One region of the Streptomyces sp. BB1-1-1 genome, then DNA from elsewhere that is predicted to be linked to it. Evidence: riboswitches for the same ligand, from Rfam matches in the RefSeq annotation. Region 1 holds a riboswitch; each other region holds the start of a gene.

Evidence for each region. A riboswitch is a leader RNA that binds a small molecule or an ion and turns the genes downstream of it on or off. The one in region 1 is predicted to bind cobalamin.
Region 2: another riboswitch for cobalamin. It lies ahead of RI578_RS09025 (energy-coupling factor ABC transporter permease); the one in region 1 lies ahead of RI578_RS04550 (FecCD family ABC transporter permease).
Region 3: another riboswitch for cobalamin. It lies ahead of RI578_RS07375 ((2Fe-2S) ferredoxin domain-containing protein); the one in region 1 lies ahead of RI578_RS04550 (FecCD family ABC transporter permease).
Region 4: another riboswitch for cobalamin. It lies ahead of RI578_RS13375 (ribonucleoside-diphosphate reductase subunit alpha); the one in region 1 lies ahead of RI578_RS04550 (FecCD family ABC transporter permease).

The regions. Positions count from the first base shown of each region.
Region 1 covers NZ_CP134203.1:993,973-1,001,433, forward strand. Annotated here, with positions in the region: gene RI578_RS04520 (aspartate/glutamate racemase family protein) at 1-246, opposite strand, end outside; gene RI578_RS04525 (GNAT family N-acetyltransferase) at 294-638, opposite strand; gene panD (aspartate 1-decarboxylase) at 680-1,099, opposite strand; gene RI578_RS04535 (DJ-1/PfpI family protein) at 1,244-2,032, opposite strand; gene RI578_RS04540 (ABC transporter substrate-binding protein) at 2,159-3,184, opposite strand; gene RI578_RS04545 (ABC transporter ATP-binding protein) at 3,225-3,998, opposite strand; gene RI578_RS04550 (FecCD family ABC transporter permease) at 3,998-5,101, opposite strand; cobalamin riboswitch at 5,203-5,334, opposite strand; gene RI578_RS04555 (carbohydrate-binding module family 20 domain-containing protein) at 5,465-7,186, opposite strand.
Region 2 covers NZ_CP134203.1:1,961,003-1,968,463, reverse strand. Annotated here, with positions in the region: gene RI578_RS09040 (ATP-binding cassette domain-containing protein) at 1-765, opposite strand, end outside; gene cbiQ (cobalt ECF transporter T component CbiQ) at 762-1,511, opposite strand; gene RI578_RS09030 (energy-coupling factor ABC transporter substrate-binding protein) at 1,512-1,850, opposite strand; gene RI578_RS09025 (energy-coupling factor ABC transporter permease) at 1,847-2,542, opposite strand; cobalamin riboswitch at 2,572-2,756, opposite strand; gene RI578_RS09020 (potassium channel family protein) at 2,861-3,346, opposite strand; gene RI578_RS09015 (chloride channel protein) at 3,424-4,788, opposite strand; gene RI578_RS09010 (hypothetical protein) at 5,044-5,493, shown strand; gene RI578_RS09005 (FAD-binding and (Fe-S)-binding domain-containing protein) at 5,534-7,461, opposite strand, start outside.
Region 3 covers NZ_CP134203.1:1,586,334-1,593,794, forward strand. Annotated here, with positions in the region: gene RI578_RS07340 (hypothetical protein) at 1-490, shown strand, start outside; gene RI578_RS07345 (AIPR family protein) at 440-1,150, opposite strand; gene RI578_RS07350 (hypothetical protein) at 1,288-1,794, opposite strand; gene RI578_RS07355 (hypothetical protein) at 2,330-2,485, opposite strand; gene RI578_RS07360 (hypothetical protein) at 2,656-2,853, opposite strand; partial or broken gene RI578_RS07365 (tartrate dehydrogenase) at 2,940-3,107, opposite strand; gene RI578_RS07370 (GNAT family N-acetyltransferase) at 3,104-3,592, opposite strand; gene RI578_RS07375 ((2Fe-2S) ferredoxin domain-containing protein) at 3,651-4,046, opposite strand; cobalamin riboswitch at 4,118-4,243, opposite strand; gene RI578_RS07380 (ferric reductase-like transmembrane domain-containing protein) at 4,311-5,291, opposite strand; gene RI578_RS07385 (hypothetical protein) at 5,442-5,801, opposite strand; gene RI578_RS07390 (LysR family transcriptional regulator) at 6,074-7,003, opposite strand; gene RI578_RS07395 (fumarylacetoacetate hydrolase family protein) at 7,138-7,461, shown strand, end outside.
Region 4 covers NZ_CP134203.1:2,913,213-2,920,673, reverse strand. Annotated here, with positions in the region: gene RI578_RS13390 (helix-turn-helix domain-containing protein) at 1-438, opposite strand, end outside; gene RI578_RS13385 (hypothetical protein) at 531-776, shown strand; gene RI578_RS13380 (ribonucleotide-diphosphate reductase subunit beta) at 689-1,720, opposite strand; gene RI578_RS13375 (ribonucleoside-diphosphate reductase subunit alpha) at 1,720-4,107, opposite strand; cobalamin riboswitch at 4,231-4,392, opposite strand; gene RI578_RS13370 (GNAT family N-acetyltransferase) at 4,450-4,956, opposite strand; gene mctP (monocarboxylate uptake permease MctP) at 5,035-6,645, opposite strand; gene RI578_RS13360 (DUF3311 domain-containing protein) at 6,642-6,899, opposite strand; gene RI578_RS13355 (GntR family transcriptional regulator) at 7,058-7,461, opposite strand, start outside.

The sequences.
Region 1 (7,461 bases):
GGCGGCCGCCTCGGCGACACCGCCGATGGTCGAGCAGGTGCACAGCACGGCCCGCGCCCCCTCGGCGACGGCCTGCCGCAGCACGACCAGCACGGCGTCCGTCACGGCCTCCGGCCCCTCGCGGCGCGCCCGTTCCAGCAGCTCGGCGTCGACGTGATGCCGCAGCTCCAGCCCCGGGTGCGCCTCGTCACGCAGGGCGTCGAAGACGGGGACGTGCACGGGCGAGGTGTGCAGCAGCGCCAGCACGGACGCCCCTTCGTCGCAGGTCCTCGTGATCTTCGGGAATCCTCGGTTCAGAACCGCTCGGGATGCGCCAGGAGCCACTCCTTCGCCGCGCGCAGCAGCTCGGGGTCGGTCGCGGGCGCCTCGTCCGGGTGGCGCTCGGCCCACTTCACCACGTACGGACACAGCGGGGCGACGGCGACGCCCTCGCCCCGCGCGACGGCGTACAGCTCACGGGCGAGCGAGCCCGCGATGCCCTGGCCCTCGTGGGCCGGCTCGACGACGGTGTGCACGGGGACGAGGGCGCGCTCGGGGGCGTCCAGGACGAAGTACTCGATTCGTCCGACGACCTCGCCGCCCGCGACCGCCTCCAGACGGCCCGCCGCCCGGTCCTCACGGATCTCGATGTCGCTCACGGCCACGCTCCTCGTCCGCGCAGGTTGGTTACGTCGTTTCGTCAGGCGGACACGGCCTGCGGGCTGCGCTCCTGGTCGGAGCCCGGCGCCGGCTCGGACGCGTCGGCGCCCAGGGCGACGATACGGTTGTCGCCGTCCACGTGCACGACCCGCGGCCGCAGCGACCGCGCCTCGGCGTCGGTGACCTGGGCGTAGCTGATGAGGATCACCAGGTCGCCGGGGTGGACGAGGTGCGCCGCGGCCCCGTTGATCCCGATCACGCCGGAACCCCGCTCGCCCTCGATGACGTACGTCTCCAGCCGGGCACCGTTGGTGACGTCCACGATGTGCACGAGCTCACCGGGCAGCAGATCGGCGGCGTCGAGCAGATCGGCGTCGATGGTCACCGAGCCGACGTAGTGCAGGTCGGCCTGGGTGACGGTGGCGCGGTGGATCTTGGACTTGAACATGGTGCGCAGCATGTCGGACTCCTGGAAGACGGCTCCCTGCCTGCTTGCTGCAGGTCAAGGGCGTTCTTCACTCTACAACGGGACGCCTGGGCCCGGAGATCGTTCGAGAGATCGGACTTGGGACGGTCGTTCCCCCTTGGTGACCCAAGGGGTGACCTACGTCGCCGCGTCCGCGAGCAGGCGCAGCGCCAACCGTTGCAGTTCGGGGCTCGCGTTCTCGGGGCTGCCGGTGTCGAACGGCGGGTCGGGATCGTATTCCACGGCGAGTTGCATGGCCCGGCCCACCTGGTCGCCCGCCAGTCGCGCGGCCAGGTGCAGTCCCATGTCGATGCCGGCCGAGACCCCGGCGGCGGTCACGATCTTCCCGGCTTCGACGAAGCGCCCCGGGGTGTAGACGGCGCCCACCTCCGCCAAATAGGGGCGAGAGGCCCAGTAGGTGGTGGCGGGCAGGCCTCGCAGCAGACCGGCCGCGCCGAGGATCAACGACCCCGTGCACACGGAAGTGGTCCATACCGTCCGGCGGTGAATGTGACGTATCCAGTCGAGGACCGCGGGATTGGCCATCGTCGCCGTGGTCCCGCGCTGTCCCCCACCCGGCACGAGCAGGATCTCGGCCCGCGTGACGCTCTCCAGGGAACGCTCGGCCACCAGGCTCAGCTCGCCGGTGTCGGTACGGACTCGTCCCGCCCTCTCGGCCACGGTCGTCACCGTCACTCCCGGCACCCGGCACAGCACCTCGTACGGTCCGACCGCGTCGAGAGCGGTGAAGCCGTCGTACAGCAGCACCGCGACCCGTACCTCCCCCTCCTCTCCCGCCATGTCCTCCCGTGCCGCCGGTTCGGCCCGCGCCGACGACGCTCCGCCGGCCGTCACCAGCCCCGCGCCGATACCACCCGCCACCACTGTCCGCAGTAACCGACGACGATCACGGTCTGTCTCCGCCATCTCCGACTCCCTGTCTTGAGACGCGCCCCCGGCGGGGCGCCGACGAACAAGCAGTCGCCGCGCGCCGCCGACGAGTTCCCGACGGCGCGCACCCTCTTCTCCAGGCTTCTCCAGGGGCGGTCCCGTTCAGGAGCCGAGGCCGCTCAGGTCCGCCGCGAGTGAGCTGATGGCCGCGGGGTTGCGCGGGCTCTCGACGAGGTCGACGTAGTCGAGAACGACGATCCGGTCGTTCTTGACCGGGGACACGTTCGCGAGCGGCTTGTAGGACTTGAGGAACTTCCGCTTCTGTTCCGCGGTGATGTCCCCGTAGTCGTTGATCACGATGACCTCGGGGTCGCGGGCGACGACCGTCTCCCACCCCACGGTGGTCCAGCTGTCCTCGAGGTCCTTCATGATGTGGTCGCCGCCGGCCTTGGTGATGATGTCGTGCGGCCCCGCGAAGGCGCCGGAGGTGAGCGGTTTGTCCTCGCCGCTGTCGTAGAGGAACACCCGCGGCCGGTCGGCGCCCTTCGGGGTCTTCGCCTGTACTTCGGCCACCTGCTCGCGGAACGAGGTGACGAGGGTTTCGGCCCTGTCCTCGACGTCGAACACCTTGCCCAGGTTCCGCAGGTCCGTGTACAGCGCGTCGAGCGGCGACATCACGCCGCGGGCCTTGCCCTGTCCGTTGCGGCACGACTCGCTGAGCAGGTACGAGTCGATGCCCACGCGTTGCAGCGCGGCAGGCGTGAAACCCTCGCCTTCGTCGAAGCCGTAGTTCCAGCCCGCGAAGACCAGGTCGGCACGGGCGTCAAGGACCAGTTCCTTGTTGATCCGCTCCTTGGAGAGCCACTTGGTCTTCGCATAGCCGTCCTTCCACGGCACCGCCGTGAGGTCGCCCTTGTCGTCGGGCATGACGTATCCGGCCATGTGGTCCTCGAGGCCGAGGGCGAACATGATCTCGGTGATTCCCACGTCGTTGGTGACCACGCGCCGCGGAGCGCTGTCGAACGTCTTCTTCTCGCCGCAGTTCTCGACCGTGACGGGGTAGTGGCTGCCGGACGACGCCGTGGCGCCGTCTCCCTTCCCCTCCTCCCGCGAGACGTCTGCCCCGCAGCCGGTGACGGCGAGGGCCAGGGCGAAGGCAAAGGCGGCTGGGCGTGCGAGGTTGGGCATGGTGGCGGTGACTCCTTGGAGAACGGACCGGGAAGGCGGACTACGGGGAGGGGAGGCGGTCGAAGAGTAGTTGGACCGCGCCTGTCTCCGGGTGGGCGACACGGTGCGCCCGGACACCGAAGACGTCGGCCAGCAGGACGGGCGTGAGGACGTCGTGGGGGACGCCGGAAGCGACGATCCGCCCGCCGTCGATGACGTGGAGGAGATCGCAGTGGAGGGCGGCGAGGTTCAGGTCGTGCAGTGCCGTGAGCACGGTCAGCCCGCTGCCCCGTACCAGGGACAGCACCTCCAACTGCTGCGCGATGTCCAGGTGGTTGGTGGGCTCGTCCAGCACCAGTACCCGCGGCTGCTGAGCGAGTGCGCGGGCGATCAGGACCCGCTGCTTCTCACCGCCGGAGAGGGTGAGGAAGCCGCGGTCGGCCAGATGGCCGGCGCCGACTCCTTCCAGTGCGGCGGCACACGTCCGCCGGTCCTCGTCGGTCTCCCGGGCCACCGCACCCTGGCGCGGCAGCCTCCCCATGGCCACGACCTCGGCCACCGTGAAGTCGAACTCCGCGACCGCTTCCTGCGGGAGGGCGGCGAGCCGGCGCGCGCTTTCCCGCGTGCTCATGGTCAGGAGGTCGTCGCCGCCGAGACGGACCGCGCCGGCCGTGGGGCGCAGGGCCCGGTAGACGCATCGCAACAGGGTCGACTTACCGCTGCCGTTGGGCCCGACGAGTCCCACGACCTGGCCACTGCCCGCCCGCAGTGAGACGTCCTCCACCACGCGCGTCCCGGAGATCTCCACTGTGACGGTGTCGATGTCGACCTGCATCACACGCCTCCGAAGGTGTAGGTACGGCGGCGCATCAACAGGACGAAGCAGGGCACGCCGATCGCGGCGGTCAGTACGCCGAGCGGCAGCTCGGCCGGGGCGAGCACCACGCGCGACAGGATGTCCACCCAGATCAGCAGCACGGCACCGGCCGGCGGGGCCACGGCCAGCAGCCGGCGGTGGTCCGCCCCGACCAGCATCCGGGCGGCGTGCGGAACCATGAGGCCCACGAAGCCGATCGCCCCGCTGACCGCGACCACGGCCCCGGTGACGGCGGCGGCGGTGAGGAAGAGTTCCTTGCGCAGCCGCCCGGGGTCCACGCCCAGCGCGGCAGCGGTCTCGTCGCCCATGGCGAGGGCGTTCAGCCGCCGGGCCGACCAGCCGAGGTGGACGAGGCCGCCGAGCACGGCGCCCGCGGCGATGGGTACGGAGGACCAGCTCGCGCCGCCCAGGCTGCCGAGCAGCCACATCAGCGCCGAACGGGCCGCTTCACCGTGCTCGGCGGCGAACACCATGAACGTGGTGATGGCCGAGAACCCGTAGTACAACGCGGTACCGGTCAGCACGAGCCGGAGCGGCGTCAGCCCTCGCGGGGTCCGGGCGATCGCGTACACCAGCGTCATCGCGGCGAGCGCGGAGACGAACGCCGCCGTGGACAGCGCCCAGACACCGAGCGCGCCGAAGGCGCCGAAGATGAGCACGGCGTTGGCTCCGACGGCCGCGCCGGAGGAGATACCGAGGACGAACGGGTCCGCGAGCGCGTTGCGGACCATGGCCTGTACGGCGACACCGACCGCTGCCAGACCGGCGCCGACGACCGCGGCGAGCACGGCGCGGGGGAAGCGGAGTTCCCACACGATGGTGTAGGAGGAGACCTCGTCCGGTGCTATGGCCCCACCGGTCAGCCCCGCCCAGAGGTAGTGCAGCGCCTCACTCCACGAGAGTCCCGAGGCCCCGATGCCCGCACCGCAGGCCAGCGAGACGGGGAGCGCGACGCACAGGACGGTCATGAGCAGGGGCAACGAGACGCGCTTGGGTCGCGGGGGTCCGCTGCTCGTACGGTGGTGCGGTTCGACGGGTGTTCGGTCGCGGAGCGTGGCCACAGGCGGATCGCTTTCGCCTCGGGCCGTGCACCTGCGTGATCGAAGGAGCGGGCCCGGGCGCTGAGCGCCGTGCGCAGCACCTCTCGCAGTCCACGGCGATTGACAGGAGCTTCACCACCGCGGGTAATCGGGCTTGCGGAACCCTGTGCGGGGCTCCGCCTACCGTTGCGGGTCAGCGCCGGAATTCGACCGGACTTCCCCCGCGAGGCGCTTGCAGCTTAGCGCCTGTCCCACGCCTGCTCGGCACGGGGAAGGTACAGGGCGAGCGCCGACCGGTTCGGACATCGCGCTGCGGGCCGGATACTGCGGGCGTGGCCGCCCCGGTGAAGGAGGCGGGGGCGGCCACACGGCGCGCGGGCGGCGTCAGCCGCGCCAGGTGTCGTTGAGGGTGACCCTGGTGGAGGTGACGGTCGCGGTGCGGTTGGCGCCGCTTTCCCAGGTCACGTTCCCTGCCTCGTCCTTGCGGATGTACTTGTACTCGAAGGACGTGCCCTCGGGCAGCGCCACGTCCAGTTTCCACACGGGGTAGGCGGCCGGGTCGAGCTTGAGGGCGCTGCCCGGGTTCCAGTTGCCCAGTTCCGGCCTGTCGCCGGTCACGTGGATGTTCTGGCCCAGGACGGTGGGGGCGTCGACGGCGAAGGACACTCCGGAGGTCACCGGGTCGGGACCGGGAGCGGTGCCGCCGTCGCAGTTACGGGCGTTGACGTGCAGGGCCACGGCCGTGTGGGCGCCGAGGGTGGCGGTGAACCGGCCGGAGCCGTCGACGGTGACGCCCTTGCCGGACTGGACGTCGCAGTAGTCACCGGCGGGCAGCGACGTCTGGAACGTTCGGGTCAGCGAGGAGCCCTCGTGGTTGATGGCGACGTACGCCTTGGAGCCGCGCCCGAAGGCGATCCGGTCGCCGCCGTTGTCCCACCAGTCGGTCACCGCCTGGCCGCGGGCGGTGTTGCGGAAGTCGACCATGGAGGAGATCTCGCGCCAGGCGTGCTGGCACTGCCAGCCGTCGCTGTAGCAGGCGTTCACCTGGCCGCCGTTCGGCGGGCCCGCGTCGCGGTCGGTGAACTCGTAGCCGGAGTGGACGTCGGGGTTGCCGTACGGCCAGGCCAGCATGAAGACGTGGGCCAGGGTGTAGTGGGCACCGTCCTGGTAGCTGAGGGTCTCGCCGTTGCGTTCGGTGTCGTGGTTGGCGACGAAGACGTTGGACTTGTCCGAGGGCATGTGGCCCCAGGCTTCGCCGAAATTCTTCAGGTACGCGAGGTTCTCGCTGTTGAAGACGCGCTTGAGGTCGCGTCCGTAGCGGAACTCCTGGACGTCGCCGCTGCCGAGGTACTCGGTCGGGGACACCGCCTCGCCGGCGCCGTGGATGGCCTCGTGCTTCCAGTACACGTTCGGGTCGCTGAGGCGGGACTTGATGTCGGCCAGGTCGGCGGCGGCCATGTGCTTGGCCGCGTCGATCCGGAAGCCGTCGACGCCGAGTGACAGCAGGTCGTTGAGGTAGCCGGCGATCCTGCCCCGGACGTGGTCCTCGCCGGTGTCCAGGTCCGCGAGCCCGACCAGTTCGCACTCCTGGACGTTGAAGCGGTTGCGGTAGTCGTTGATCTGCGAGGTGCAGTTGTCGAAGTCGGGCGCCGAGTAGCTGCCCGGATAGTTGTACTTGGTGTACGACGAGCCGCCGGTTCCGGTGCCGTTCCCGGCCGACATGTGGTTGATGACCGAGTCGGCGACGACCTTCACACCCGCCGCGTGACACGTGTCGACCATGCTCTTGAACTGTCCGCGGTCGCCGAGGCGGCCCGCGATCCTGTAGCTGACCGGCTGGTAGGAGGTCCACCACTGTCCGCCCTGGATGTGCTCCTGCGGCGGGGAGACCTGGACGAAGCCGTAGCCGGCCGGGCCGAGGGTGTCGGTGCACGCCTTGGCGACCGAGCTGAACTTCCATTCGAACATCACCGCGGTGACGTCCTTGTCGCCGGGCGGCGAAGCCTGCGCCGGTACCGCGGTGGTGAGGAGGCCACCGGCCACGCCGGCGGTGAGTGCGAGCGCTGCGGCGGTGCCTCTTCGCGCTCTGCTGGTGCTCCCGTGCATGGAGTCTCCCGTGTGAGGATGCGGGTGTCCTGGATGCCGATCGATGGCTGACTGGGGAGTCGGCGCGCTCTTGCAATACGTTGCTGCAAGATGACTGCAAGGTGTTGCAGACGTGACCGTAAAGGCACTGTTCGGTGCCGGTCAAGCCTTCGGACGAGGCCGACTCCGGGGCATGACGTGGCGTCATTTCTGCAAATTTCCGCATCCTCTTGCAGCGGGGGAACGGTCGCGCCCGACCCCACTGGAACCCGATCCACCTGGTGCGGCGTCCTGAC
Region 2 (7,461 bases), 970 kb from region 1:
GACGCCCCACGGCAGCCGCAGCCCGGCCTGCCGCAGCAGCTCGGCGCGGGCCAGCGTCGGGGCCGCGGGGCCGGTGTGCACGCCGGCCGGGGTGAGCAGGGCGGCGTCGTCGGACCAGCGCAGGGCGAGGTCGACGTCGTGGGTGGCCATCACCACGGTGGTGCCGCCCGCGCGGAGCCGGTCCAGGGTGGCGAGCAGCCGCTCCTGGCCGTCCGGGTCCAGCCCGGCGGTCGGCTCGTCGAGGATCAGCACCCGGGGGCGCATCGCGACGGCCCCGGCGATCGCGGTCCGCTTGCGCTGGCCGTAGGACAGCAGGTGGGTGGGCCGGTCGGCGAGTGCGGCGATGTCCAGCGCGGTGAGCGACTCCTCGACCCGGGAGCGGACCTCCGCGTCGGACAGGCCCAGGTTCAGCGGCCCGAAGGACACGTCCTGGGACACCGACGCCGCGAACAGCTGGTCGTCCGGGTCCTGCACCACCAGTTGCACCGTGGTCCGCAGCCGGGTCAGCCCCTTGCGGTCGTACGTCACCGGCTCCCCGTCGACCGTCAACGTCCCCGCGTGCGGCCTGAGTCCGCCGCTGAGCAGCCGCATCAGCGTGGTCTTGCCGCTGCCGTTGCGGCCCAGCAGCGCGAGCGCCCGCCCCTCGCGCACCGCGAAGTCCAGGCCGGTGAGCACGGCCGGGCCCTCCTCGTACGCGAAGGACACGCCCCGCAGGGCGACCAGGAACGACGCGGCCGCATCGCCCCTCTCGATCGTCTCGCTCACGACAGCGGCCTTTCCAGTACGAGGGTGAGGGCGGCCAGCACCGCCAGCAGCGCGACGCTCGCCGCCGTGAAGGGCACGGAGACGCGGGCCTCGGGCACCAGGACGCGCAGCGTGCCGTCGTAGCCGCGCCCGGCGAGCCCCGACTGCAGCCGCGCCGCCCGGTCGAAGGCCCGCACGAACGCCGTGGCGCCGAGCCCGCCGAGCGAACGCCAGGCGGCGGCCCGGGTGGTGTGGCCCAGCCGCGCGGCCTGCGCCTCCCGCACCCGGCGCACGGAGTCCAGCAGCAGGAAGCTCATCCGGTACGTCACCAGCGCCACGTCGACCACCGGCGCGGGCACCCCGGCCCGCACCAGGCGGGGCAGCAGGTCGGACATCGGCGTGGTGAACGCGAAGAGCAGCACCCCGAGGGAGGCCGCCGAGGTGCGCAGCAGCAGCTCACCGGCGCGCACCGGGCCGCCGTCCGCCGCCGTCAGGAACCCGCCCGGGCCGCCGACCTGCACCAGGAGCGGCAGCGCCCCGGTCACGCAGAAGCCCAACGGCACGCGGTACGCCCGCCACAGCCGGCGCCCGGGCACACCCGCCGGGCCGAGCAGCACGGCCAGCGCCGTCACCAGCACCAGCGCCGCGCCCGGCCAGGGCGGCAGCGAGATCGCGAGGACGGTCAGCCCCAGCCCGAGCACGGCCTTGTCCACGGGATGGCGGCGGCGCCAGCGACTGCTGTGCGCCGCCGCGTCGATCGGCAGCACTCAGTCCCCTTCGGGAGCGTCCCGCAGCGCCGCCGCCGTCCGCTCCTCGCCCTGCCGCCGGCCCCGGCGCAGCCCGAAGTAGTAGGCCAGCACACCCGCGCCGATCGCGGCCTGCACCGCGAACAGCGCCGACTCGATCTCCCCGGACGGCGGCTCGTACAGCGGCGAGAACCACGGCTCGTAGTCCGGCTCGATCTCCGTGATCGCCGTCTCCGCCTCGGCGTCGGCACCGGCGAACGGCTCCTCCTTGTGGTCGCCGAGACCCAGCACCAGCGGCAGCACCGCGAGCGCGGCCACGGCGAGCAGCAGCAGGGCGTTGATCTTCGCGTTGCGGCTCATCGGGCCACCGCCTGTTCCTTGGTCCCCGTCTTCGTCAACAGCACGCCCAGCCGGGTGAGTTCGCCCTTGCTGGACTGCACCAGCAGCCGCATCACGATGACCGTGAGCAGGCCCCCGCTGACCGCGAGCGGGATCTGCGTGACCGCGAAGATGGACCCGAACTTGCCGAGCGCGCCCAGGAACCCGCTGCTCGGGTCCGGGAACGCCAGCGCCAGCTGCACGCTGGTGACGCAGTAGGTCGACAGGTCGGCGACGAACGCCCCGAAGAACACCGCGACCATCAGCGGCACGTCGTAGCGGCGCAGCAGCCGGTAGACGGCGTAGCCGGCCCAGGGGCCCACGATCGCCATCGAGAAGACGTTGGCGCCGAGCGTGGTCAGCCCGCCGTGCGCCAGCAGCAGCGCCTGGAAGAGCAGGGTGATGGTGCCCAGCACCGCCATGATCGGCGGCCGGAAGAGAATGGCACCCAGACCGGTGCCGGTCGGGTGCGAGCAACTGCCCGTGACAGAGGGCAGTTTCAGGGCCGACAGAACGAACGTGAAGGCTCCGGAGGCACCGAGGAGCAAGGTGCTCTCCGGGTGCTCCCTGACCTCACGGGTGAGTGACCGTACTCCGTGGACGACGAACGGCGCGGACGCGACACCCCAGGCGATCGCGTGCGCCGGTGGCAGAAAGCCCTCGGCTATGTGCATGGCTCAGCAGACCCTCTCCAGCACCTCGTGGATGGACGACGCGCCTTGGCCGGTCTCCTGGCTTACGGGTACCACCGCCCGTGCTCCGCCTTCCCGGGTACGAGTACCCAGTGGCTGCCCGCGAGGGCCGGAGCCGGACTTCCCGATTCACAGTGGCGAGGGCCGCACCGGCATCACACCGGATTTCCCGTTCACCAAGGCGTGGCGACAGTAGTGCTCCCACCGGGGTGGTGACAAGCGGGCCTCCGGTCCGGCCGGCCCGGCGAACAGGCCTCGGTCCTGCGGAAACGGCCGTCCGCACCACGCCTTCGGCCGCCGTCAGTCGGGCCGGTCCCGCTCGGTCCGCCGGACCACCATGTCGCGCGCCCGGGTGGTCAGCGCGGTCGCGGCGGCGGTGAGGAACACGAAGCTGTAGGCGATCTGCAGGACGGTCACGATCCGCGCCGCCTGGCCCCGCGGGGTGATGTCCCCGTAGCCGACGGTGGCGAGCGTGACCACGGTGAAGTACAGGGCGTCGACGCGGGTGCGCAGACCGGTGAACTCGCCCGGCTGCTTGGCGAGGGCGTAGTACGCGGCCGAGAAGACGTGCACGGACAGGATGATCAGCAGGGGGATGACCACACCGGGCCGGGTCTCCGGGCGGTCGAGGAGCACGTGACGGATCTGACGGAGCAGCATCACGGCCACGAACGTCAGCACCAGGGCGAACAGCAGCCAGCTCAGTACGGGACGCCGCGGGCCCAGATGGTCGAGGGGGAGGACGAAGTAGGCCACGACCGTGGCCGCCGCGATGCCGGCCCGCACGAGCCAGGGCCGAACCGCGCGCCAGGCGGTACGCGGTCGGGTGCCGCCCGTCCCCGTGGTGGTGGCCCGGCGCTCGGTCACCGTGCCGTCTCCGGTGCCGCTTTCGGCGGTTCCGCTCCCGCTCCCGGCTCTGTCCGGCGGACCAGCTGGGTGACGACGAAGGCGACCACCGACGCGGTGACGATCAGCGGCATCTGGTCGTACGCGTCCCCGCCCACCAGCAGCACCGCCAGCACCGCGCTGGCCAGCGGCAGCCCGGTCACCGCGGCCGCCGCGGCGGAGATGCCGAGGGCGAGGGCCGGGGTCGCGCCGAAACCGGGCAGGCCGGAGCAGGCCATGGCGGTCGCCGTGCCCAGCAGTACGGCCGGGAAGATCGGGCCGCCGCGCAGACTGCCCAGCGCGATGCCCCAGGCCAGCCCCTTGCAGGCGACGAGCGCGACCAGCGCGCCCACGGACCAGGCGTGCGGGTCCGCGGCGAGCCGGGCCAGGGTCGCCTGTCCGGACAGCGCCGCCTCCGCCGGGGAACGGCCGGTGATCAGCGCGTACGCGGCGAGGCAGCCGCCGACCGCCGTGGCGCAGGCGACGGTGCGCAGGGCCGTGCGGTGCCGCGTCCAGGAGACGGTCCGGTGGCCCAGCTCGCGGCCCAGCGTGATCAGCACCGCGATCAGTGCCGCCGTCGGGACGCCCCACAGGAAGTCACCCACGTCCGGGTTGGCGCCAGGCGGCACGTCGTGCAGGGCCAGCGCGCCGATCTTCAGGCCGGTCCACTGACCGAACCCGGTGAAGACCAGGGCGCCCGTCGCGCTGGCCAGCAGACAGGGCAGCAGGAGCACGACCAGTTGGGCACCGGCGAGACCCGCGCCCTCGATGAGCAGCACCGCCGCCGCCACCGGGCCACCGAGGATGGTCGAGATCGCGGCGGTGGAGCCGGCGGTCGCGAGGATCGCGCTCGCCCTCGGGTCCCCCGCGGCCCCGGCCCGCCGTACCGCCAGCAGGGCGAGCCCGCTGCCGACGGCCATCAGCGGGGCCTCGGGGCCCAGCACCACGCCGAGCGGCAGCGTGGCGAGCGCCGCCAGGACGGCGCCGGGCAGCGCGCGGGGGCCGACGGGCGCGCCGCCCAGCCCGTTCACCGGCAGATGGCCGCCGGCGCCCGGCATCCGGGTCACGATCGGCGCCAGGATCAGCCCGGCGAGCACCAGCGCGGGCAGCGGCCACCACCAGGGCGGGGCGCCGTACCCGGCGGCCTCGGGCAGCGATGTCCACACCCAGTGCTGGAACTCGTGCTGGAGACCGACGAAGAAGAAGCAGGCCAGCGCGATGGGAACGCCCAGCAGTACGCACAGCAGCAACAGCCGCAGATAGCCGGGGCTGAGCAGGGTGCGCCGCAGTGACTGCTCGGCCCGGGCCGGCACCGCGTTCGCCGGCGCGGGCTGAGTCGTCACGGGCCCTCCTGGTCCGACGGTCCGTCGCGCGCGTTCGCATGTGCGCTTCAGTAAACGCGAGACGGGGGAGGGCCGCACGCGCACGCTTCCGCTCCGGGGACCGGGGAGCGCGGTGCGGTCGGAGCCGGTTCACCCGTGCGGCGGATCCGTATGGCCGCGGGGGCCGGGTGCCCGCAGGCTCGGAGTGACCTGTCGGCGCCCCGGGGTGCCGGTGGGGGCAGGCCCGTACGGGGGACAACAGAAAGGACTCCGCTCATGAGCCAGCACGCCGCACCTTCTCCCGGCAGGCCGACGCACGGCGCAGGGGCCCCGCGGCCGGCGGACCGCACCAGCGGCTGGGTGACCGGCGGCGTCGTCTTCGCGGGCGTACTGCTGCTGCTGAACGGCGCCCTCGCCGTCCTCCAGGGCATCGCGGCCATCGCCGAGGACGACGTCTACGCCCGCGTCGGCAGCTACGTCTACGAACTCAGCCTCACCGGCTGGGGCATCATCCACGTCATCCTGGGCGCGGTGGTGCTCGTCACCGGCTACGGCCTGCTCAAGGGCATGGCCTGGGCGCGCTTCGCGGGCATCTTCCTGGCCTCGCTGAGCCTGGTCGCCCAGTTCCTCTTCCTGCCGTACGCACCGGTCTGGGCCGTGATCATGATGGCGATCGACGTGTTCGTGATCTGGGCGCTGGCCGGCAGCCAGGAGCAGGCTGCCTGAATGCCCGCGGCCGGGCGCCCGGCCGCGAGCAGGTGCCGACTCAGCGGCGGTACAGGCCTCGCGCCAGTGCCGCCGCCGCGCCGACGGCGGCCAGCCCCGTGCCCGCCAGGGCCAGGGCCTTGGCCCGCCGCCCCGGGGCCACCGGCCGGGCGCCCGGCGCCGTGCCGTACGCGCTGCCGGGGACGTCCGTGTCGCCCGCGGCGGCGGGGAGCGCCGAGGCCAGCAGCTCCGCCAGGTGCACGCCCTCGTGGCCGCCGCTGTCGAACTCGTGGATCTGCGTCCGGCAGCTGAAGCCGTCGGCGAGTACGACGGTCGCCTCGTCCTCCTCCCGCAGCCGCGGCAGCAGCACCCGCTCCGCGCACGCCTCGCTGACGTCCAGGTGGCCGCGCTCGAAGCCGAAGTTGCCGGCCAGTCCGCAGCAGCCGGAGTCCAGCCGCTCGGCGTCCACCCCGGCCCGGCGCAGCAGTTCCCGGTCGGCCTCCCAGCCCATGATCGCGTGCTGGTGGCAGTGCACCTGCGCCAGCGCCTTCGCGGACCGGTCGGGCACCCGCGGCGGCTCGTAGCCGGGGGAGTGCTCGGTGAGCAGCTCCGACAGCGTCACCGTCTGCTCGCCCAGGCGGCGCACGTCCTGGTCGCCGGGGAACATCTCCGTCGCGTCCGCCCGGAACACGGCCGTGCAGCTCGGCTCCAGCGCCACCACCAGACCGCCCGCCCGCACGTGCTCCGCCAGTCCGCGCACGGTCCGGGTGAGCACCTTCTCCGCCGTCCCGAGCTGTCCGGTGGAGATCCAGGTCAGCCCGCAGCACAGCGGCTCGGACGGCAGTTCCACCCGCCAGCCGGCGTGCTCGAGCACCCGTACCGCCGCCCGTCCGATGTGCGGATGGAAATGGTTGGTGAAGGTGTCCGGCCACAGCAGCACGGTCCCGCGCCGCCCGTCGCCGTACGGCTCGTGGCGGGCGAACCACTGCTCGAAGGTCTGCTCCGCGAACAGCGGCACCTCACGGTCCGCCACCCCCGCCACCAGCACGGCGGCCTTCGACAGCAGCGGAGCGTGGGTGAGCGCGTTGACCACCGGCGCGAGCCGGGTGCGGCCCACGGCCTGGGCGAGCGCGGGCAGCCAGCCCATCGACCAGTCGGAGCGCGGCCTGCGCCACGGCCGCCCCTCGTAGTGGTGGGACAGGAACTCCGCCTTGTACGTGGCCATGTCCACGTCCGCCGGACAGTCCTTCTTGCATCCCTTGCAGGCCAGGCAGAGATCGAGGGCGTCCTTGACCGCCTCCGAGCGCCAGCCGTCCTGGATCGCCCCGTCCCCGTGCCCGTCGAGCATCTCGAACAGCAGCCTGGCCCGGCCCCGGGTGGAGTGCTCCTCCTCCCGCGTCACCTGGTACGACGGACACATCACCGTGCCGTCACTGGTGTGCTGCCGGCACTTTCCGACGCCCACGCACCGATTGGCCGCCTGGGAGAACGACCCGCCGTCGTGCGGGAACCGGAAGCGCAGGTCGCGGGGCTCGTACGGGGACCAGTCACCGCCCAGCCGCAGGTTCTCGTCCAGCCCGTACGGCGCGACGACCTTCCCCGGGTTCATCCGGTCCAGCGGATCGAAGACGGCCTTCAGCCGCCCGAACGCCTCGACCAGCTCGTCCCCGAACATCCGCGGCAGCAGCTCGCCCCGGCTCTGCCCGTCTCCGTGCTCCCCGGACAGCGACCCGCCGAACTCCACGACGAGGTCGGCCGCCCGCTCCATGAACCGCCGGTACGTCGCCACCCCGTCCGCGGTGTACAGGTCGAACGGGATCCGGGTGTGCACGCAGCCCTGCCCGAAGTGCCCGTACAGGCTGGGCCCGGTGTCGCTCAGATAGCCGAACTCCTCGAACAGCGCGCGCAGCCGCCGCAGGTAGTCGCCCAGCTTCTCCGGGGCGACCGCCGAGTCCTCCCAGCCCTCGAAGGTGTCGGGCTTGCCCGGGA
Region 3 (7,461 bases), 590 kb from region 1:
CGCCTCCGGTGCGCTGCTGGCGCTTCTCGGTCTGGTGCGGGGCGCGCTGACGGCCCGAGCGGCACGGGAGGGCGCCGACGAGGCCGACGGGCGCGGTCAGCATGATCACGCTTACGCCCATACCGGCGCTCCTCGTGTCTCCTGGCTGCTCGCCCTGCCCGCCGTCGCCCTGCTCTGCTTCCCTCCTCCTGCGCTGGGTTTCTACAGCGCGGCACGGGAAGAAGCCGGGCGTGCCGAGAAGTTCGTCGGCACGTTCCCCGCACTGCCTGCCCGTGACCCGGTGGGTCTGAGCCTGGCCGAGTTCGGTTCCCGGGCCGCGTACGACAGCGGCTTCTCGCTGCGAGACCGCACGGTGCGGCTCACCGGTTTCGTCACCCGTGATGACGACGGCACCTGGGACGTGACCCGGTTGCGTGCTGCGCGGCCGACGCGACGGCGGTCAAGGCGGAGGTCCGTGGCGTGCGTGCACCGGAGACCGACACGTGGGTGACGGTGACCGGCACCTGGTACCCCAGGTGGTGAAGTCGGGGGTACGGGCGATCCGGTCCACGCCGCCGGCCTTGTTGCGGCGCAGAACGCTTTTGAAGCTCTGCTCCAGAGTGCCTGTCATGCGGAACATCAAGTCATCGCTGAGGTGCCCAGGGTCGATGTTGAGCAGGTCTCGCGGCGTAGGCTGCCGCAGCCGAGTGAGTGTGTAGGCGGACATGGCTGCCAGCGGGTGGAGCCAGTTCCCCAGCGAGTCACCCAGCAAGGGCCGGTCTTCGGCATAGCGGGCGAGGAACGCGCGCAGCCTGGTGTGTGCGCCGGCGGGCAGCTGGGTCTGGCTGTTGGTCGCTCGGATGATGCGGTCGCGAGCCGTGCCGGATTCAGGCGCGACAACGATCTTGACGAGGAGGGACCGGTCGCGGTGCTGACCACCGTTCTGAATGTAGCTGTATATCTCGTGGCTGGTCTGGAGCCCGTTGACGATCTGAGGCTCTTTGACCACGATCCTCTTGCCGGCGATCTGGGCAGCGTCCGCGACGACGGTGACACCGTTGTTGAACCACCAGAAGTCCTCGCCGGTCCCGGACTTCAGGGTTTCGCCGATGGCGTTGTTCACGGCCGTAGACCCCGCGTAGTCGCGCACGTTGGACTCGAACAGCTCCAAGCGCAACGCTTCGTTATCGGACGTGATGAAGCGGTAGTGAGCTGTGCGACAGCTTTGGCTCCGCGGGCAGTCCGCTCGCGCAGGTCAGCGGCGCTGAGGTATTCAAGGTCGGCCCGGGTGTCGGAAGTGATCTTCGCCTACTTGTTCGCGTAGATGACCTTGATGCGAACTTGCGGGAAGGACGATGCCAGTTCTTCGAGGATATGCAGGAAGCGACGCGTGCGTTCGAGCAGCTTGGCGTTGGTGTGGGCGACCAGGTATTCCTCGTCCCGACCCATGTCCAGCAGAGCGGGCAGATGAAAGTGCAGTTTCTCGATCACCGACTCCTGGTATCCCGAGGAGTTCTTCGCCTGCAAGACGACCAGCTCGATCTTGCCGGCACGCGACGGGAGAAACTGATGTGCATCAGCGGTGATGTAGCGCTCGTCCACGAACGTCCAGATGCCGTCGATGCCGCAACCATGCGCGCCGTCGACGATGCCGTCCGTGATCTCGTCGTTGTCCAGGTCCCAGTCCTGCAGAGCCTTGTCCGCGGCGAAGAACGTGAAGAAGTCATCCCGGTTCCTGTCCGGCGCCAGCTTGCGATGCTGGTCCTCCAGGATACGTTCCAACAACCGCTGATCCTTGCTTTGCACCGACACCACGCATGGCCCCCCCGACCGGCCGGGACACCGAGGCGTGAACTTTGCAGTGGCAGACAGTGTGCCCCGAAGCCGATTGCGCACAGTTCCCGGGCCGCACGCTGTGGCTCGACCCTGGAGGCTTGCTGTCACCGCGTCCCCGCCTCCGTACTCGGAGAGGAGGACCCCCAAGTGAAAGGACGCCCAAGACAGACGCAGAAACCCACCCCACTCAAGAGCCCTGCCGGACCGCACCTGCGGAGCTTCTCGTCGAACGCCGCTATCACAAGCCGATCACCAACTGAGTCGACGCCTTCAGATCAAACGCTCTGAGCTGGCCTTACACGGTCACCCTGGACTGACCTGGACGCCTGTAGACGGTCTTACAACCTGTGCCATGTGGTATCCAGTGAGGGACCGAGGCTATAACGAGAGGGTGCGGGACACCGGTCTGACCAGGTGATCTCACGCCAGGTCTTGCCCTCCTGGGCAAACCCGTCGCCAACGAGGCAGGACCGGACAGTCACTCGTCGCAGCGAGTCGGTGAGGCGCCTTGACCTCAGAAGAAGTGCTTGCGTCCACCGACCGCGCGACCGGTCGCACCCAGGATCCACAGGATGGCGCCGACCAGAATGAGGATGCCACCGATCGTCGTCAGCAGACCCATGCCTACAAGCAGGCCGATGATCAGCAGAATGAGCCCAAGAATGATCATTTTAAAATCCCATCGTCGATTCCGACTCAGGCGCGTGTGCGTATACGCCTCACAGGGCCTCAGTTCGCCCCTTGGTTGGTAGGTCCCGACCAGCTACGAATGCCAGGACCTCGGTGCGATAGCCCTTGTGCCCGGCGACACGGCGTTCACGCACCCCCTCGAAACTTCGTTCAATGGCCTTTGAACACACAGCCGTACCGGGCCCCCGCTGAGCGGGAGGCCCGGTGCGGTCGGGCCGCTTGGTCGGGCGGGCCGAAACGGTCGAGCATCAGGGCGGCGCTGCCGAGGTCGGAGAGGATATCGGCGTTGAGGTTGGAGGCGACGACGACCGACCAGTCCTCGGGGTGCAGGACGAACTTGGCGGACATGGCGTCGACCAGGACGCTCTCGGTCCGACGTCGGGGTAGTCGGCTGCGACGCGCTTGAAGACGTCGTCCCACAGCACCATGCCGTACTGCTGGGCGTTGCTCTTGGTGACGGAGGAGACCTTGCGGCGGGTGCGGGTGCGCGCGAGGTCGAAGGCGAAGCGGATGACGCGTTCGCAGCCGACCTCGGTGAACAGGGCGGACTGGACGGCTAATCGATGGCCCGTACAGGCGGAACCTATGAGACACCGCGTCATTCCGAAGCGATGCGAAACTCGAATTCGGGGCGGTCCCACGGCACGGCGGGCGGGTTGGCGAGCGCGGTTCCGGTCCGCGTCGCGCCTACGCGGTGGTAGAAGTCCTCGGCGGGAGGATGCGACACGACCTTGACACGGTCGAGCCCGGCGGCACGGGCCTCGGACCGCATGTGCGCGACGAGCAGCCGTCCGATACCCCGTCCTTGCGCTTCGTCGGCGACGAACAGCAGGTCGAGCTCCGGTGGGGCGAGGACGAGCGAGTAGAACCCGAGAACCGGGCCTCCAGGCTCGTCGGCGCCGACGGCCACGAAGACGCGGTGGGCCTCGATGTAGTCGGGCCCGACCCGGTAGCCCGCGACCGCGGCTGCGTACTTACCGGCGTAGGCGCCCGAGCCACGCACGAGCCGCGTGAGGCGTTTGGCATCCCGCGCGACGGCCCTCCGAATCTTGATCGGCCGGCTGATCGGGGACGTGCGTGAACTCATCGGGAGAGTATTTCGCACAGGGGCGTGCCGTTGGTCCGCACGCTTGGTGGACGCGGGGTCAGCGGGTCGCGCGGCGCCCGGGCGGAGTGAAGGCGTAGAGGTCCAGGATGTCCGGCCGGGGCGCCACGCCGGGGCCACCGGCGCGGACCCACGCGGCGATGTCCTCGGTGGCGTCCGGATCGTTGACCAGTCCGAGCCAGACCGGCCGGGCACCGGCGGCGCGGCCTTCCGCGGAGGGTTGTACGACGATGACGTTGGCCTGGTCGCAGACGTCGAGGCAGTCGGAAACACGCACCGGTGCCGCGGCGCGCAGGCGTTCGGTCTGGGCCGTGTGGTCGACGCCGGTCACTTTGGGGCTGCCGCAGCAGCAGTCGCGGCACACGACGATGCGGCACGGCACCGGGCCGGTGGCCGTTGCGGCCCTCGCGTCGTCTGTCGTTCGTCCGGTCGGCATTGCGGGCATGCGGTGCCGTCCCTCTCTCCGGGGAGATCCGCCCCGGTGGTTCGTCGAGGAGGCGACCGCGTGAGTCTCTGGCTCTCAGGTCGATGCTCGTACCCGGCGTTCCCGCCCGTTGCCGGGCAGGGCCTGTCGGGAACTCGCTCGCCGATCACAGTGGCGGGACCGCACCGGATTTCCACCGGCTTCCTCGTCCGCCGTCGCCTTGTCGCCGGCCATCATCCCATGTCGCGAACCGCCTCGCCCGCCCCGTTCAAGCCGTCAATCGGTCTCCTGGGAGTGGGGGGCCGTCGCGGGCGGATGGGACGGACGGTCCCGTCCGCCGTCACGGCCGGACACCACGACGACCACGAGCCCGACGACGACAGCCCCGGCGGCGGCCCGTCCTGCCACCCGTAGCCACCAGCCCGACCGGGCCGTACCCCCACCCGGCCGGCCCAGCCTCTCGGCCCGCCGGGCCGGTCTCAGCAGGCGGGCCAACAGCAGCAAGGCCACGGGGACTTGCAGCAGCCACAGGACGGTGCGCGGCCACTCCCCGTACCAGACGTTGGTTCCGTACAGCAGTGTGTGCCACACGCTCAGCACGTAGACGACGATCACGAAACGGTGCAGCCGTCGCCAGGTGTTCGCCCCGATGCGGTGCCGGACGTAGAACAGCAGCCCCAGCGGAATCGCCAGGTACAGGGCACCTTGGCCGAGCGGGATGGCGATGCGACCGGTGCCGGAGTCGTACCAGCCGGGTACGAAGCTGTCGGCGAAGCCCACCCACAACCGCTCGGCCCAGCCCACCTTCGTCTCGTAGCGCACGAGTTCCGCCGCGAACATCAGCGCGTGCGCGGTCATGAGCGCCATCGTCGTCAGGCTCGTGGTGCGGTGCCAGCGCTCCAGTACCCGCCGGGAGACCGGCAGCCGGGTGGGCCGTGGTCCCGACAGCAGCAGGCCGAGCATGACCGTTCCCCAGGCCCACAGCAGCCCCGACCATCCGAACGCCTGGCTGAGCAGGTACATCCAGTAGGTGCCGGCGTCGTCCATGAACGGCATGACCGCGACGGTGTCCGAAGCACCCGACTCCATGCGGGCGTACAGGAACGCGAACACGAGCGCCGTGACCACCACCGCCGCGGTGGCGTCGGGCAGGGCGGACCGCAGGTCGCCGCGGAGAGCGACGCGATCGGCGGGAGGCCGTTGCCGTCCGGGCGGGGCTGTTGTCCCGTCCTCGTCCGGACTCGCGTCTGACAGCATCAGGGCCTCCCGGGCACGGGCCACCGCAGCGACGGTGCGCATGTGTCGTGGGTCAACAAGTCTTGCTGAAGAGACAACGACCCACGGAGGCGTTATCCGGCCAGAGCCGCCGTGAGCCCGATATCTGAACCACCCTCGTCCGGACGGTGCTCAGCGGCCGAGGTCGAGCCCGATTCCCGGCAGCAGGTCGTCCAGCAGGCCTCCGGTGCCGCGCGGTTGCGGGAGTCCTGGGATCCAGCCCGAGTCGATGATCATCGCCCCGACCGTCACCCTCTTCGGCTCGGCCCGGTCGATGTCCCAGTTCGCCCCCGGGCTGGGCAACCGATCACCCTCGAAGCCCCAGTTGCACTCGTGGTCCGGTATGGCGTACAGCAGGTGACAGGCCAGTTGTTTGAGCATCGACTCGTTCTGGTCCGTGGTGGTACCCGGGGGCAGTGGAATGCGTTCCAGGAGCTCGTCCCAGACCTCGTTGACCGAGCCGACGCGTCCGTAGGCGTCCGTGGTCGGCACGAGGGACGCGACAGCGGTGTCCAGGCCGGGGTGCGAACTTGTCGCGGTGGACGCTGGAGTGGGCGAAGAACTCCGAGTCGGTGTCGTGGGAGTACGACCCCATCCAGTCGTCCAGATAGGCGTCCCCGGTGTACTTCAGGCCCCCGTTCGCGTCCACCAGGAACGACCTGACCCGAGGATCGAAGCGCTTGCCGCCCCGAGGTCACCACCCAGCGCGCCGACGGGCGAGAGGTCTTCACCGGACGCGCCCACTCGGAGCAAGCGCCTTCCACTCAGGTGGCGGCCCGGGGTTCGTTCACCGCCGCCATGTGCCTGCCGACTCGCGCGGCGGTCTCCCGTAGCCAGATGTGGGCCGCGTCGTGCGTGTGCACGGGGTGCCACCACATCGCCTCCTGCAGCGGCACCGCCTCGTACGGCGGCTCCACGGCCCGCACGGCGGCGAGCGGCTCCATCAGCCGGGCGAGGCGGGCCTGGATCAGGGCGATGCGCCCGGTACCGGCCACCAGGAGGGGCAGCAGCTGGAAGCTGTCGACGGAGACCTCGACCCGGGGTTCGATGCCCAGCATGCCGAGTTGGCGCACGGCGGGGGCGTCGTAGGTGCGCTGGTAGGTGACCCAGGGCAGCCGGGCGAGGTCGTGCAGGGTGAGGTGCTCCTCGACGCTGGGGTGGTCGTCGGCGACGAGGAAGACCCAGCGGTCCCGGTAGAGGTCGGTGGCGGGGAAGTCGCTGATGACGCCGTGCGGCATCAGCAGGCCGTCGGTCGTGCTGAGCAGCGTGTCCGTGGCGTCCACCACCGTGGGCGGGGTCTGCGCGAAACGCAGCCGGATGCCGGGGGCCTCCTCGTGCACGACACGGGCGAGTTCGGTACCGAAGACGGCCACGGCGTAGTCGGACGCCACGAGCTTGAACTCGCGGCTCTCCTTGGCGGGGTCGAAGTCGGCCTGGCTGGCGAAGAGGCGTTCGAGCACGTCATAGGCGGTGGAGGTGCGGTCCAGAAGGACTTGTCCGAGGGCGGTGAGCTCGTAGTGGCCGCCGACACGGGCGAGCAGATCGTCGTCGAAGTGGCGGCGCAGCCGGGCCAGCGCAGCGCTCATCGCGGGCTGGCTGAGGCCGATGCGCTGCCCGGCGCGGGTGACGTTCCGCTCCTCCAGCAGGGCGCGCAGGGCGACGACGAGATTGAGGTCCAGGCGGCTCAGTTGCACGGCTCTTCCCTTGGCTGAACGGTGCTGACCAGGTGGAATCACTGGCATGGATGGTAGTCATCCACAGAATCGATTTCCCTGATCGGTGGCGGCGGGTCCAGATTAGTCCCCATCGCAATCAGGAGGACACGTACGTGAATCCCGCACCCTCGTCCGCACTGTTCGCGGGCCCCTTCGCCCTCGGCACGCTGTCGGCCCCGGGCGGGCCGGCCTTCCCCGCCCTCGTCACCGCCGACGCCCAGGTGCTCGATCTGCGCGTCGCCTTCGACGACGAACGGCTGACCACCCGGACACTGCTGGAGAGCTGGGAGACGGCACTGCCGCGGCTGCGGGCGCTGCCCGACGACGCCGGTCGGCCTCGTATGCCGCTCGCGGACTTCCGGGTGCACGCGCCGGTCGCACCGCGCCAGGTGTTCCAGTCCGGCGCCAACTACCGGCAGCACGTCATCGACCTGCAC
Region 4 (7,461 bases), 1.9 Mb from region 1:
GGGCGCGACGGCGACCCGCGGGTACTGCCGGGCGAGCTCGGCCGCGTGGTGCCAGTGCACCGCGCACCGCCGCCCGTCCAGCAGCCCGGCGGCGCCCAGCACGAACACCCCGGAACACACGCTCAGCACCCGCGCGCCCCGGTCCACCGCCCGCCGCAGGGCGTCCAGCAGCTCCGGCGGATACTCCCGGCGGGCATAGTCGCTCCCCGCCGGCACGGCGATCAGGTCGGCCTCCTCCAGCCGGTCCAGCCCGTACGGCGTGGAGACGGTGAGCCCGCCGACATGGGTGCTCAGCTCCGGGCCCTCCGCGGAGACCACCGCGAAGTCGTACCCCGGCAGACCCTCGTCGCTCCGGTCGATGCCGAAGACCTCGCAGACGACACCGAGTTCGAAGGGATGCGCGCCGTCCAGCAGGACGGCGGCCACGTTCTGCAGCATGCCCCCAGTGTGCCTCGGAAGTGGCAGGAAATCGAGGTCCTACGGCAGTCCTGCCACTCCCGGTAAGGAGTATCCGGCGCGACAGTGGTGTCATGACCGGAAACCAGATAGAAGCCCTGATCGGAATGCTCGTGACCTTCGGACTCCTGGTCCTCATGGTCCTCCCCTCGGTGATCGGCATCGTGCGCGACAAGCGCATCGACCGTCAGCTCAGGGAGGCCCGGGAGGACCAGGGAGCGGGGAAGGAGACTCAGAAGTCCTCGGACAGGTCGACGGTGCCCTCCACCGCCACCTGGTACGCCGAGGGACGCCGCTCGAAGAAGTTGGTCAGCTCCTGAACGCCCTGCAGCTCCATGAAGGAGAAGGGGTTCTCGGAGCCGTACACCGGGGCGAAGCCGAGACGCGTCAGCCGCTGATCGGCCACACACTCCAGGTACTGCCGCATCGAGTCGGTGTTCATGCCCGGGAGGCCGTCACCGCACAGGTCGCGCGCGAACTGCAGCTCGGCCTCGACGGCCTCCCGCAGCATGTCGGTGACCTCCTGCTGGAGCGCGTCGTCGAACAGCTCCGGCTCCTCCTTGCGCACGGTGTCGACGACGTCGAAGGCGAAGGACATGTGCATCGTCTCGTCCCGGAACACCCAGTTGGTGCCGGTGGCCAGTCCGTGCAGCAGGCCCCGGCCGCGGAACCAGTAGACGTAGGCGAAGGCGCCGTAGAAGAACAGGCCCTCGATGCACGCGGCGAAGCAGATGAGGTTGAGCAGGAAACGGCGGCGGTCGGCCTTGGTCTCCAGGCGGTCGATCGACTCGACCGAGTCCATCCACTTGAAGCAGAACCCGGCCTTCTCGCGGATCGAGGGGATGTTCTCGACGGCGGCGAAGGCCGCGTTGCGGTCCTCGGGGTCGGGCAGGTAGGTGTCCAGCAGTGTCAGATAGAACTGGACGTGGACGGCCTCCTCGAACAGCTGCCGGCTCAGGTACAGCCGGGCCTCGGGGGAGTTGATGTGCTTGTAGAGGGTGAGCACCAGGTTGTTCGCGACGATCGAGTCACCGGTGGCGAAGAAGGCCACCAGCCGGCCGATCAGGTGCTGTTCCTCGGGGCTGAGCTTCTCCAGGTCGGCGACGTCCGAGTGGAGGTCGACCTCCTCGACGTGCCAGGTGTTCTTGATGGCGTCCCGGTAGCGCTCGTAGAAGTCCGGGTAGCGCATGGGGCGCAGCGTCAGCTCGAAGCCCGGGTCGAGCAGGTTCTTCGTGGTGGGGTTCGCGGGGGTCTCGGTGGTCATTACTGGCAGGCCTCGCAGGACTCGGGGTTTTCCAGGGAGCAGGCGACCGCTTCGGGGTCCGGGCCGGCCTGCACGGGGACGGTGGCTCGGGCGGCGGCGCGGGCGATGCGGGTCGCCGGGCGGGAGCGCAGGTAGTACGTGGTCTTCAGGCCCTGCTTCCAGGCGTACGCGTACATCGAGGAGAGCTTCCCGATGGTCGGCGTCTCCAGGAACAGGTTCAGCGACTGGGCCTGGTCGAGGTACGGGGTGCGGGCGGCGGCCATGTCGATCAGGCCGCGCTGCGGGATCTCCCAGGCGGTGCGGTACAGCGCGCGGACGTCCTCGGGGATCCAGGAGAAGCCCTGCACCGAGCCGTTGGCCTCGCGCAGCGCCTCGCGGGTGCGGGCGTCCCAGACGCCGAGCCGCTTGAGGTCGTCCACCAGGTACGAGTTGACCTGGAGGAACTCACCGGAGAGCGTCTCGCGCTTGAACAGGTTGGACACCTGCGGCTCGATGCACTCGTAGACACCCGCGATGGAGGCGATGGTGGCGGTCGGCGCGATGGCGAGGAGCAGGGAGTTGCGCAGGCCGGTCGTGGCCATGCGCTCGCGCAGCGCCGCCCAGCGCTCCGGCCAGGTGGGCTCGACGCCGTAGTGGTCGGGGTGCAGCACACCCCGGGCCGTCCGGGTCTTCTCCCAGGCCGGCAGCGGGCCGTCGCGCTCGGCGAGATCGGCGGAGGTCTCGTACGCGGCGAGCATGATCCGCTCGGCGACGCGGGTGGAGAGCGCCTTCGCCTCGGGCGAGTCGAAGGGCAGGCGCAGCTGGAAGAAGACGTCCTGGAGGCCCATCGCGCCCAGGCCCACCGGGCGCCAGCGGGCGTTGGAGCGGCCCGCCTGCCCGGTCGGGTAGAAGTTGATGTCGACGACCCGGTCCAGGAAGGTGACGGCGGTGCGGACGGTGGCGTCCAGACGCTCCCAGTCGATGTCGCCCTTGGCCACGTCGACCAACGCGCCGAGGTTGACCGAGCCCAGGTTGCAGACCGCCGTCTCCCCGTCGTCCGTGACCTCCAGGATCTCCGTGCAGAGGTTGGAGGAGTGGACGACGTGCCCGGGCTCGGCGGTCTGGTTGGCGGTGCGGTTGGCGGTGTCCTTGAAGGTCATCCAGCCGTTGCCGGTCTGCGCGAGGGTGCGCATCATGCGGCCGTACAGCTCACGGGCGGGGAGGGTCTTGCGGGCGAGCCCCGCCGCCTCGGCCCCGCGGTACGCCGCGTCGAACTCCTCGCCCCACAGGTCGACCAGCTCGGGCACGTCGGCGGGCGAGAACAGCGACCACTGTCCGTCGGCGTCCACCCGGCGCATGAACTCGTCCGGCACCCAGTGGGCGAGGTTCAGGTTGTGCGTGCGGCGGGCGTCCTCACCGGTGTTGTCCCGCAGCTCCAGGAACTCCTCGACGTCCGCGTGCCAGGTCTCGAGGTAGACCGCCGCCGCGCCCTTGCGCCGGCCGCCCTGGTTCACGGCGGCGACCGAGGCGTCCAGCGTCTTCAGGAAGGGGACGATGCCGTTGGAGTGCCCGTTGGTGCCGCGGATCAGCGAACCCCGGGCGCGGACGCGGGAGTAGGCGATGCCGATGCCGCCGGCGTGCTTGGAGAGGTTGGCGACCTGGTGGAAACGGTCGTAGATGGAGTCCAGCTCGTCCTTGGGGGAGTCCAGGAGGTAGCAGGACGACATCTGGGCGTGCCGGGTGCCGGAGTTGAACAGGGTGGGGGAGGAGGGCAGGTAGTCGAGGCGGCTCATCAGCCCGTACAGCGCGGCCACCTCGTCGACCGCACGCGTGGTGTCGCCCTCGGCGAGTCCGGCGGCCACCCGCAGCATGAAGTGCTGGGGCGTCTCGACGACCTTGCGGGTGATCGGGTGCCGGAGCAGGTAGCGGCTGTACACGGTGCGCAGGCCGAAGTAGCCGAAGCGGTCGTCGGCGACCGGGTCGATCAGCGCGTCCAGGCGGTCCGCGTGCAGCCGTACGAACTCGGCGGTGCGGTCGGCGATCAGGCCCTCGCGGTGACCGGTGGTGACCGACCCGGTGAACGAGGTGACGCCCTGGGAAGCGGCCTCGGCGCGGATGCCGATGGTCAGCAGCCGGGCGGCCAGCCTGGAGTAGACCGGGTCCTCCGAGATGAGCCCGGCCGCCGCCTCCGTGGCGAGCTCCCGCAGCTCGGACTCGTCCGCACGGGCGGACCGGCCGCGCAGTGCGGCGGCGGCGACCCGGCCCGGGTCGGCGCCGGGGAGGTCGGCGGTCAGCTCGGTCAGGATCCGCAGCAACGCGGCACCGGGCCCGTCGGGCTCCTCGGTCACCGGGGTCGCTGAAGTCGTCGCCGGGGTCGCTGAAACCGGGTCGGCTGGCGCGATGGTCACGTGGGGGCACTCCCTCGCTCGGCACGGGGCCTGGGGGAGGGCATGGGCAGCTCACGAGCGCACGCGGCGTCGCGTCCACCGGCCCACTCCACGAGGCCCGGACGTCAGGCACCCGGACCGGGACGGTACGGGCGCACTGTCGGCAGGTCCTCGGACTGGACATGCGTGTGCACACGTGCGGAGACGCGCGGATACACACAAGTACACCGTTGCGGGACAGTTCCGGATTCGCACCGGATTCCCCTGCGGCGACAGCGAGCACGAGCATACATCTTGTGCCGGGTTCGGCGAGCACCCCCAGATGTTGTGTCGCGGAGGAGCCGTCGAGAGGTGGCGCTGGTGTCAGAGCGTCAGTTCATAGGTGAGGAGCGTGATGTCGTCGAGCTCCGGCAGCGGGTTCCAGTCGCGGTCGGGCGTGCGGGTGAAGCCCATCCGTTCGTAGAGGCGGTGGGCGGTGCGCATGGTGCGCTGGGTGGACAGCACCACGCGCGCGCAGCCCTCGACGGCCCGGGACCGGTCGACGCAGGACCGTACGAGGGCCTCGCCCACCCCGCGTCCGCGTGCCTCGCGGGCGACGGCGAGCATCCGTATCTCGGCCTCGCCGGGCCGGGCGATGTCGGCCATGGGGCCGCCGGACGGCACGAAGGTCACGCCGCCGAGCACCCGGCCGTCCGCCGCGGCGACCAGCACCTCGGCGGCCGCCGCACGCTTGGCGACGTTCCTCAGCTCGCCGAGGTACGCGTCGCTCTCCCCGAAGTCGAGGAGGCCGTCGCGCAGATAGGCCTGCGCGGTGATCTCACCGAGGGTGCCGTACTCGTCCGTCGCCGCCTGCCGGATCACGAAGTCCATGGCGCCGAGTGTGCCGTACGGGTACGACAACGGGCCGCCGGATTTCTCCGACGGCCCGCCGCGTAGCAGGGATGGCGATCAGTGCGAGGTGCCCGCCGTGGCCGGCGGCAGCTCCACCTCGACGCCGGGGTCGCCCGCGTCCGCCGTGTAGTCGCCGGGCTTCGTCTCGTCGACGCCGTCGGGGGCCTTCAGCGCCCGCATGACGAAGGTCAGGACCACGGTGACCAGGACGTTCAGCACGAAGGCGGTGAGGCCGATGTAGCCGATCTCGCCGATGCCCGGGATCTCCTCGGACGAGCCGCCGAAGTGCTTCTGCGTCGGCGAGGCGACACCGTAGGCGGCGACCGTGCCGTAGACCATGCCGACCGCCCAGCCGCCGAGCAGCGCCCAGCGGTGGAACCAGCGGGTGAACAGGCCGCCGACCAGGGCCGGGAAGGTCTGCAGGATCCAGATGCCGCCGAGCAGCTGGAAGTTGATCGCGACCGTCTTGTCCATGCCCAGGACGAAGACCAGCGCGCCCACCTTCACCAGCAGGGACGTCAGCTTGGAGACCTTCGTCTCCTGGGCCGGGGTGGCGTCCGGCTTGATGAAGTCCTTGTAGATGTTGCGGGTGAAGAGGTTCGCGGCCGCGATCGACATGATCGCCGCCGGGACCAGGGCCCCGATGCCGATCGCCGCGAAGGCCACGCCGGCGAACCAGTCCGGGAACATGTTCTCGAACAACTGCGGGATCGCCAGCTGCCCGTTCTCCACCTTCACCCCCGCCGCGATCGCCATGAAGCCTAGCAGCGCGAGCAGGCCGAGCATCAGCGAGTACAGCGGCAGGATCGTGGTGTTGCGCCGGATCACCTCACGGCTGCGCGAGGACAGCGTCGCGGTGATCGAGTGCGGGTACATGAAGAGCGCGAGCGCCGAGCCGAGCGCCAGGGTGGCGTACGTCCACTGGCCGCCGTGGTCCGGCACCAGCCCGCCCTTGCCCGACTCGTCGAACTTGTCGCCCGCCGCGGCGAAGATGTCGTCGAACCCGCCGAGCTTGATCGGGATGTAGATGATCGCCACCGCGATCACGATGTAGATCAGCGTGTCCTTGACGAACGCGATCAGCGCGGGCGCGCGCAGCCCCGACGAGTAGGTGTACGCCGCCAGCACACCGAAGGCGATCAGCAGCGGCAGGTCCTTGATGAACCAGTTGGTGTCCTCACCGCCGCCGACGCCCATCACGTCGAGGACGGCCTGGATGCCGACCAGCTGGAGCGCGATGTACGGCATCGTCGCCAGGATGCCGGTGACGGCGACCGCCAGCGACAGCCCCTTCGAGCCGAAGCGGCCGCGCACGAAGTCCGAGGTCGTCACGTACCCGTGCTTGTGGGAGACCGACCACAGCCGCGGCAGGAAGGTGAAGATCAGCGGGTAGACCAGGATCGTGTAAGGCACCGCGAAGAAGCCGGCCGCGCCCGCCGCGTAGATCGCCGCCGGTACGGCCACGAAGGTGTACGCGGTGTACAGGTCGCCGCCCAGCAGGAACCAGGTGACCCAGGTGCCGAACGAGCGGCCGCCGAGGCCCCACTCGTCGAGGCTCTGGTCGTTCGCGGCCCGGCGCCAGCGGGCGGCCAGGAAGCCCATCGCGGTGACGAGGACGAAGAAGAAGATGAAGACGGCGAGTGCGACGCCGTTCACGCCGTCGTTCACTTGGCCCCGCCTTCCCGGCGGGCGCGCTGGTCACGCTGCCACAGCTTGTAGGCGATCACCGTGAGCACCGTGGAGACGATCACCCACGCCATCTGGTACCAGTAGAAGAACGGGATGCCGATGAAGGCCGGGTCCGTCTTCGCGTACGAGCCGACCCACAGCATGGCGACGAACGGTGCGACAAGGCAGAGGCCGATGACGACGCGCACCGGCGTCACCGTCGGCCCTCTGCTCACTTCTGGGGCTTGTGACATGCGGTGGCTCCGTCCCCTCGCTGATCACCTCGTGCAGTGCGCACGAAATGTAGGTGACGGTGTCGATACAGCGGAAGACCTCGTCCGTATATCGGTCCTGAACTGCAACTTCGCGGTCACGCGTGCGGGGGTTTGCCTGAAACGCCCCGCGGCCGGCGTCAGTCCTGGGGCCGCTTCAGCCGGGCCACGAACTTGTAGCGGTCGCCCCGGTACACCGAGCGCACCCACTCCACCGGCTGGCCCGTGCGGTCCTGCGAGTGCCGGGAGAGCATCAGCATGGGCAGGCCGACGTCGGTGCCGAGCAGGCCGGCCTCGCGCGGGGTGGCCAGGGAGGTCTCGATGGTCTCCTCGGCCTCGGCGAGATGGACGTCGTACACCTCGGCGAGCGCGGTGTAGAGGGACGTGTACTTCACCAGGGAGCGGCGCAGCGCCGGGAAGCGCTTGGCGCTGAGGTGGGTGGTCTCGATGGCCATCGGTTCGCCGTTGGCCATGCGCAGCCGCTCGATGCGCAGCACCCGCCCGCCGGCCGTGATGTCCAGCAGCCCGGCGAGCCGGTCGTCGG